Regions from separate parts of the Enterococcus sp. DIV0210g genome, predicted to be linked through region 1. Evidence: predicted binding sites of a transcription regulator. Region 1 holds the regulator's gene; each other region holds the start of a gene.
What was found. The regulator LexA, encoded in region 1, represses DNA repair genes until DNA is damaged. The targets are predictions, from matches to a motif close to CNAACANNTGTTNG.

Region 1 (2,278 bases):
GAATTGATCGAAAAATTAGGCGGTATCGTCGTAGGTTGTGCTTTCTTGATTGAATTAAATGATTTACACGGTCGCGATAAAATCGACGGTTATGACATCATCGCATTGATGGATTACTAGAAATCAGAAGATAGTGTTTAGAAGATAGAAAAAGAACCTGGAACATTATTACGTTTCAGGTTCTTTTTGTGATGAACAGATTCTTTCATCACAGGTAAAAGATCAGCGTTGCTCATTAGGGGGGAACAAGCTGGATCTTGGTACAAAAAATCAATAGGCGGGAAACATCCACATGGTTGAAATGAGAACAGTATCATCCGTTGCTTCTTTCTGGGGAGTTGGTATCCAGCAAAGAAGAGGACAGCAGATCTCCCTGATGAAAAAACTATGCTTTTTTATCAGGATTGCCTGGATCTGTAGTAAGGTTCGTTGTAAAAAGATTCTTCATTGTTCTTTCGCCGTTCGATTTGGCGATATTTCTTTTCATCCCATAACATAAACCATAAAGTGAACAAAGGCGCGAAAACTAAAAGTGCTGTTTGAATACCAAAATTACCAATCAAAATACCTAAGAATAAAACCAACAATATAAATCCAAAACGTCTCATTGCTTTCATCGATAATCACCTCATTCATTTATACGAACAAACGTTTGTATAAACAGTATACGAATGTTTGTTCGGTTTGTAAAGAGGAAATACGAAAAAAGATTTGAACAATCATCGATCGTCCAAATCTCTCAAGGGTTTCACCGTATTTTTTTTTAAAAAATATGACTTCTATATAAACCTACAACAAGCCCCAAAATAGACACTTCATCTAAAATAATAGGGTCCAGCAAATCATTTTCGGGTTGTAAACGGAAGTGATCTTCTTCTTTGTAGAATCTCTTACATGTTGCTTCGTCTTCTGCTGTCATAGCAATCACGATGTCGCCATTATTGGCACTTTCTTGTTTGCGGACGATCACATGGTCCCCATCCAAAATACCGGCATTGATCATACTTTCCCCGCGGATCGTCAACATGAATAATGTACCATCTTCAGAAGAAAGATTCGGCGGGATAGGGAAGAAGTCTGACGCTTCTTCAACGGCTAAGATCGGTTCGCCAGCAGTAACGACTCCTAACATAGGGATCGTTGTTGGTTGGATACCGATTTTGTCAAGACCAGCAGTGGTCAATTCGATTGCTCTTGGTTTCGTTGGGTCGCGTTGGATCAACCCTTTTTTTTCTAATCTGGCCAAATGACCATGGACGGTCGAAGTAGAAGAAAGGTGAACTGCCTCACCAATTTCTCTGACTGTAGGCGGATACCCTTTTTGTGCTACCTGTTCGTGGATATATTTCAGCACTTCGATTTGTCTTGTTTCTGTTTGTCGGGCCACATGGTACACCTTCTTTCGCTTGATATCCCAAGTTTACCATAGAAAAGTAGCAGTTTCAAACAAATGTTCGCATTTTATTGAACAGAACTAGTTGTTTTTTTTGTCATTTTTATATAATATGTAGAGGAACAAAAGGAGGGGTTGTAATGTTATCACCCGAAAAATTAGCACGTATCAGCGTACTTGGCCGCAAAAAGAAAGCTGGCAAGCTGACAAGTGAAGAAGAAGAAGAGCAAAAAGAATTACGAGAAGAATACCTTAAGGCTTTTCGTGCAGGGATGCGTCATCATATCGAAGGAATAAAAGTTGTTGATCCTGAAGGTACAGATGTCACACCAGAAAAATTGAAGCAAATCCAAAAAGAAAAAGGGCTGCATGGCAGATAGTTTCTTTTTAGGTAAAAAATACTAAAAAAGATTGATTTCCATTCCTATATCCGTTAGAATAAGAATGAGGTTAATAAAAGTAAAAAAAACCTAAAATGGAGGGGTTATTTTGTTCGACAAGATTGATCAACTAGGTGTGAACACGCTTCGTACATTGAGTATCGAGGCAGTACAAAAAGCAAACTCTGGACATCCAGGATTGCCAATGGGCGCAGCTCCGATGGCTTATGCTTTATGGACGAAACATCTAAAAGTAAATCCAAAAACTTCAAGAAACTGGGCTGACCGCGATCGTTTCGTATTATCTGCCGGCCATGGATCAGCATTGCTTTACAGCTTGCTGCATTTGTCAGGCTACCAAGTAGGGATCGAAGACTTGAAGCAGTTCCGTCAATGGGGATCTAAAACGCCAGGACATCCTGAAGTCCATCATACAGACGGTGTTGAAGCAACGACTGGACCATTAGGACAAGGAATCGCGATGGCTGTTGGTATGGCGATGGCA
Region 2 (2,278 bases), 1.1 Mb from region 1:
GCTGGAGCAGCTTATACTGTTCTAACAATACACAAAGAAAAAGAAGAAGCATCACGCCCATCTACATATACATACACGAAAAAAAGCGAAACTGAAGAAAAGAACAGCGAGATAACTGTTACACCTGTATCTGTCGATAACGAAATCACGACAAAACAAGAAGCTGTTTACCGCATGATCAACGCCATTGACTACTATCACAGTATCGATGTTCAATTTACTTATGTAGTAAAAACAGGCGAATCAGCTAAGTCCATTCATCTTTCTGCGGTAAACATGCCAGATAACCACTTAACGCAAATCGAGACAAATACCGATGAATCAGGTCAAGATATCGTACTTTACGAAAACGGATCGATCTATTCAGAAAAGTACAGTCAAATAAACCATAACCCTAGTCAAATGCATCAATCTAAATCAGCGAGTGACCCGGAAAACAGTCAGGCTATGACTTTAGCGGAAAGTGTCACTGTTGAAGCAGATGGCACAAAATCCTATAACGCACGGCAAGATTTAAATCATTTCACCACTGCAAAAATCGTAGCTTTGCCGTCTGAACTTGCACTTAGAATTTTAGAAGATTCCTCACTTTATGAACTGACCGGCACTGAACTGATTTGCGGACGTAACACCATTGTTATAGAAGGTACTTTTTCTGGTGACAATCAGACAATCTATCAAGGCGACCATTTCAAATTGAATGTGGATGCTAAAACAGGTGTGTTATTAGGTATGAGCGTGACTCAAAATGAACAAGAAAAAGAGTATGTCAAAGTGGAATCTGTGGCATTTGATCAAGTACCGGCTGCATTTCAATAAAAAAACCAACCAGCTATTCAAGGTATGAGAAATAGCTGGCTGTTTTTTTTCGTTAGTTCTTTTTTTATAAAAATCATAGAATCCAGCTGCTCGATACCTTAAAAAAATCAATCCATTATTTTTTTCTTTGGACTTCCTTTTGTTTTTATTGACACGAAACGCGAACATATGTTCTAATTGGTATGTCGAGGTGAATGTTATGTTAGAAAATCAAAATCCTATCTTTGATTATCATAAAGAACCTAGCAGGGACATCCTATGTATTGACTGCAAGTCTTTTTATGCTTCAGTAGAATGCGTGGAACGCGGCTTGAACCCTTTGAAAGCTAAATTAGTCGTTATGTCCTATCCATCAGATAATTCAAATGAACGCGGCAGCGGCCTGATTTTAGCTTCAAGCCCTGCAGCAAAAAAAGCGTACGGTATCTCCAATATCAGCCGCGCACGTGATCTTCCTTTCCCCTACCCGCCTGATCTTGTGATTGCACCGCCAAGAATGGCTTATTATATGCAAAAAAACATGGAGATCAACAACATCTATAGAAAATACGCAGATGAAGCAAATCACCATGTGTATTCTGTAGATGAGAGTTTTCTTGATGTAACAGAAGGCTTGAACCTTTTTAATGTAAAAACAGCATATGAATTGGCTAAATTAGTGCAAACGGACGTTTATAGACAAACAGGAATCTATACAACGATCGGGATCGGCGATAATCCTTTACTTGCGAAGCTGGCCTTAGATAATGCTGCAAAACATTCACCCGATATGAAAGCAGAATGGCGCTACGAAAATGTCCCAGAAACCGTTTGGAAGATCCCGACAATCACAGATTTTTGGGGAATCGGAAGACGAACAGCCAAACGCCTGCAGCATTTGGGTATTTTTTCTGTCTATGATCTAGCACATTCAGATTACTATAAGCTAAAAGAAGAAATGGGCATTCTAGGAACCCAATTATATGCACATTCTTGGGGCATCGACCGCTCTTTCTTAGGTCAAAAATACAAACCGAAATCAAAGAGTATCGGCAACAGCCAAATATTGAATCGAGATTACTATAAAAAAGAGGAAATTGAAGTCGTTATTAAGGAAATGGCCGATCAAGTCGCTACTCGTTTGCGGCGGTCTGGTGCAAAGACTTCTATCATCAGCCTTTGGATTGGTTTCTCGATTGGCTACGTCGATCAAGAAGGCAAATCGAACTTCCATCAGCAAATGAAAGTTGATCCGACAAACCAGAGTAAAGAAATCGCTCATCATCTTTTGCGCATTTTCCATGAAAAATACACAGATCAAGTAGTCCGAAATATTGCCGTCAATTGTTCTGATTTAGTTTATGGACATTCACTGCAGCTGAATCTTTTTGATGATCCTGAACAACAAGTTTCCGAAGCAAAAGTCGACTATATCGTTGATACAATCCGAGAAAAGTATGGCTTCAAGTCGATCATCCAC
Region 3 (2,278 bases), on a different replicon from region 1:
ATTTCAGGTAGTTCTATGAATACATTACTTAATGAAGTGAAGAACGGAAATCCAGTGGTTGCATGGGTAACTATCAATTTTCAGCCAATCCGTTGGGGAAATTGGAGCTTTGGCGTAGCAGCTAATAATAATCACGCAGTGACACTTGATGGATACAATAAAGGAAGTAACCAGGTACATGTATCTGATCCAATTAGTGGTTCTTATTGGATGAATCGAGCAACATTTGAAAATATTTACAACGCACGAAAATATGCAGTTGTAGTTAGATAGTAAACTATTCTAGAACGGTAAAAAAATTTTTATAAATAACTAACGCAACGATTATGTATTTAAAACCGTCTTTTATGATTGTTTTATTCTATAAACTGTCCGATATCATATAATTATCAAAAATAAAACAACACGGAGAGGTTAGCTTGTTTAGAAAAAAACAACCAGATATGCTAATTAAGAATTATGGTCATGATGAGATACAAGGACACAAAACTCTATCAAAAAAGGTTGTATCACTAGACCTTTTTGGTCCGTTATCAGATACAGTACATGAGGTAGAACTAAAGGAAGATGAGAATGGTGTTCAATATTTAGTTTTTACCTATATTACAGGTAAAGCTGTGATGAATTGGCGCTATGGAGATTACGTCAAAGCTAATGAAAAAATCGACATAGGAAGTAAGCCAATCTATTTTTATGCGGAATCAAGAGAAAAACAACCAGTGTTGATATCTATGGACTATAGATTAAAAGGCTAAATACGATTCAAGAAAAAATGTGGTAATTAATTTGCATTGTATGCTTTAAGATCATTTGTTAATATTAAGGAACGGAACTCCAAAAAATCCGTACTCTAATTTGCAGTCTCTCACTCATTTAGAGTGAGAGTTTTTATTAGATTTTCAAATTATTTAATAAAGTGATACAATGAGTTAATCATACAAATCAAAAGAAGAAGCAGGGTGATAGATTACCTATGCTTCTTTTTTTGTATGTTTAACTATTTCTTCTTTACAATACCGAACATACGTTTGTATAATGTAAAAAAGAAGGGGTGTTATTCATGCTTGATTATTCGAAAGAGCCAGTAAATGATTACTTTTTAATCGATATGAAAAGCTTTTACTCAAGCGTTGAGTGTATAGAAAGGAACTTAGATCCTTTGACGACTGAATTAGTTGTCATGAGTCAAGCGGATAATACAGGATCAGGGTTGATTTTAGCTTCTTCACCAGCTGCAAAGAAGAAGTACGGTATTTCTAATGTCAGTCGGCCACGTGATCTACCTTATCCTTTGCCTAAAGAATTACACATTGTTCCGCCAAGGATGAACTTATATATAAAGAAAAATATGGAAGTAAACAGTATTTTTCGGCAATACGTCGCAGACGAAGATCTATTGATCTATTCGATCGATGAATCCATTTTAAAAGTGACTCGATCAATGAATCTTTTTACGACTGAAGGGACACGAAGTCAACGCAGAAAGAAGTTGGCTCAAATGATCCAGGAACATATTAAAGACGAGCTAGGATTGATTGCTACAGTAGGTGTCGGAGATAATCCCTTATTAGCTAAACTTGCTTTAGACAATGAAGCAAAACATAATGATGGATTCATTGCCGATTGGACGTACGAAAACGTTCCTGAAAAAGTATGGAATATTCCTAAACTGACAGACTTTTGGGGCATTGGCTCTCGAATGAAAAAAAGACTCAACCAAATGGGTATCATGAGGATTAAAGACTTAGCTAATTGGAATCCATACACTATTAAGAGCCGTTTAGGTGTGATTGGCTTACAGCTGTACTTCCATGCTAATGGGATCGATCGAACAGATATAGCGATCCCACCAGAACCAACCAAAGAGAAATCCTATGGTAATTCACAAGTGTTACCACGAGATTATACCAGGAGAAATGAAATCGAACTGGTCGTAAAAGAAATGGCGGAACAAGTAGCCATTCGTATCAGACAGCATAATTGTAAAACAGGATGTGTCCATTTAAACATTGGTACATCGATCTTAGAAACGAGACCAGGGTTCTCACACCAGATGAAGATCCCTATCACAGACAATACAAAGGAATTGCAGAATTATTGTCTTTTCTTGTTTGATAAGTATTATGAAGGACAAGAAGTAAGGCACGTCGGAATCACCTACAGCAAGCTAATTTATACAGATTCTCTTCAGCTGGATTTATTTAGTGATCCGCAAAAACAAATCGATGAAGAAAACCTGGATAAGATTATTGATAAGATCAGACAAAAATATGGTTTT

Region 2: the regulator LexA is predicted to act here: its motif matches at 981-994, upstream of IGI64_RS00770 (Y-family DNA polymerase).
Region 3: the regulator LexA is predicted to act here: its motif matches at 1,018-1,031, upstream of IGI64_RS12540 (Y-family DNA polymerase).

Annotation. Positions count from the first base shown of each region.
Region 1 is NZ_CP187903.1:1,202,414-1,204,691, forward strand. It holds gene IGI64_RS05870 (adenine phosphoribosyltransferase) at 1-120, shown strand, start outside; gene IGI64_RS05875 (hypothetical protein) at 399-617, opposite strand; gene lexA (transcriptional repressor LexA) at 764-1,387, opposite strand; gene IGI64_RS05885 (DUF896 family protein) at 1,534-1,773, shown strand; gene tkt (transketolase) at 1,883-2,278, shown strand, end outside.
Region 2 is NZ_CP187903.1:144,410-146,687, reverse strand. It holds gene IGI64_RS00775 (hypothetical protein) at 1-819, shown strand, start outside; gene IGI64_RS00770 (Y-family DNA polymerase) at 1,019-2,278, shown strand, end outside.
Region 3 is NZ_CP187904.1:16,093-18,370, reverse strand. It holds partial or broken gene IGI64_RS12550 (C39 family peptidase) at 1-273, shown strand, start outside; gene IGI64_RS12545 (hypothetical protein) at 420-755, shown strand; gene IGI64_RS12540 (Y-family DNA polymerase) at 1,061-2,278, shown strand, end outside.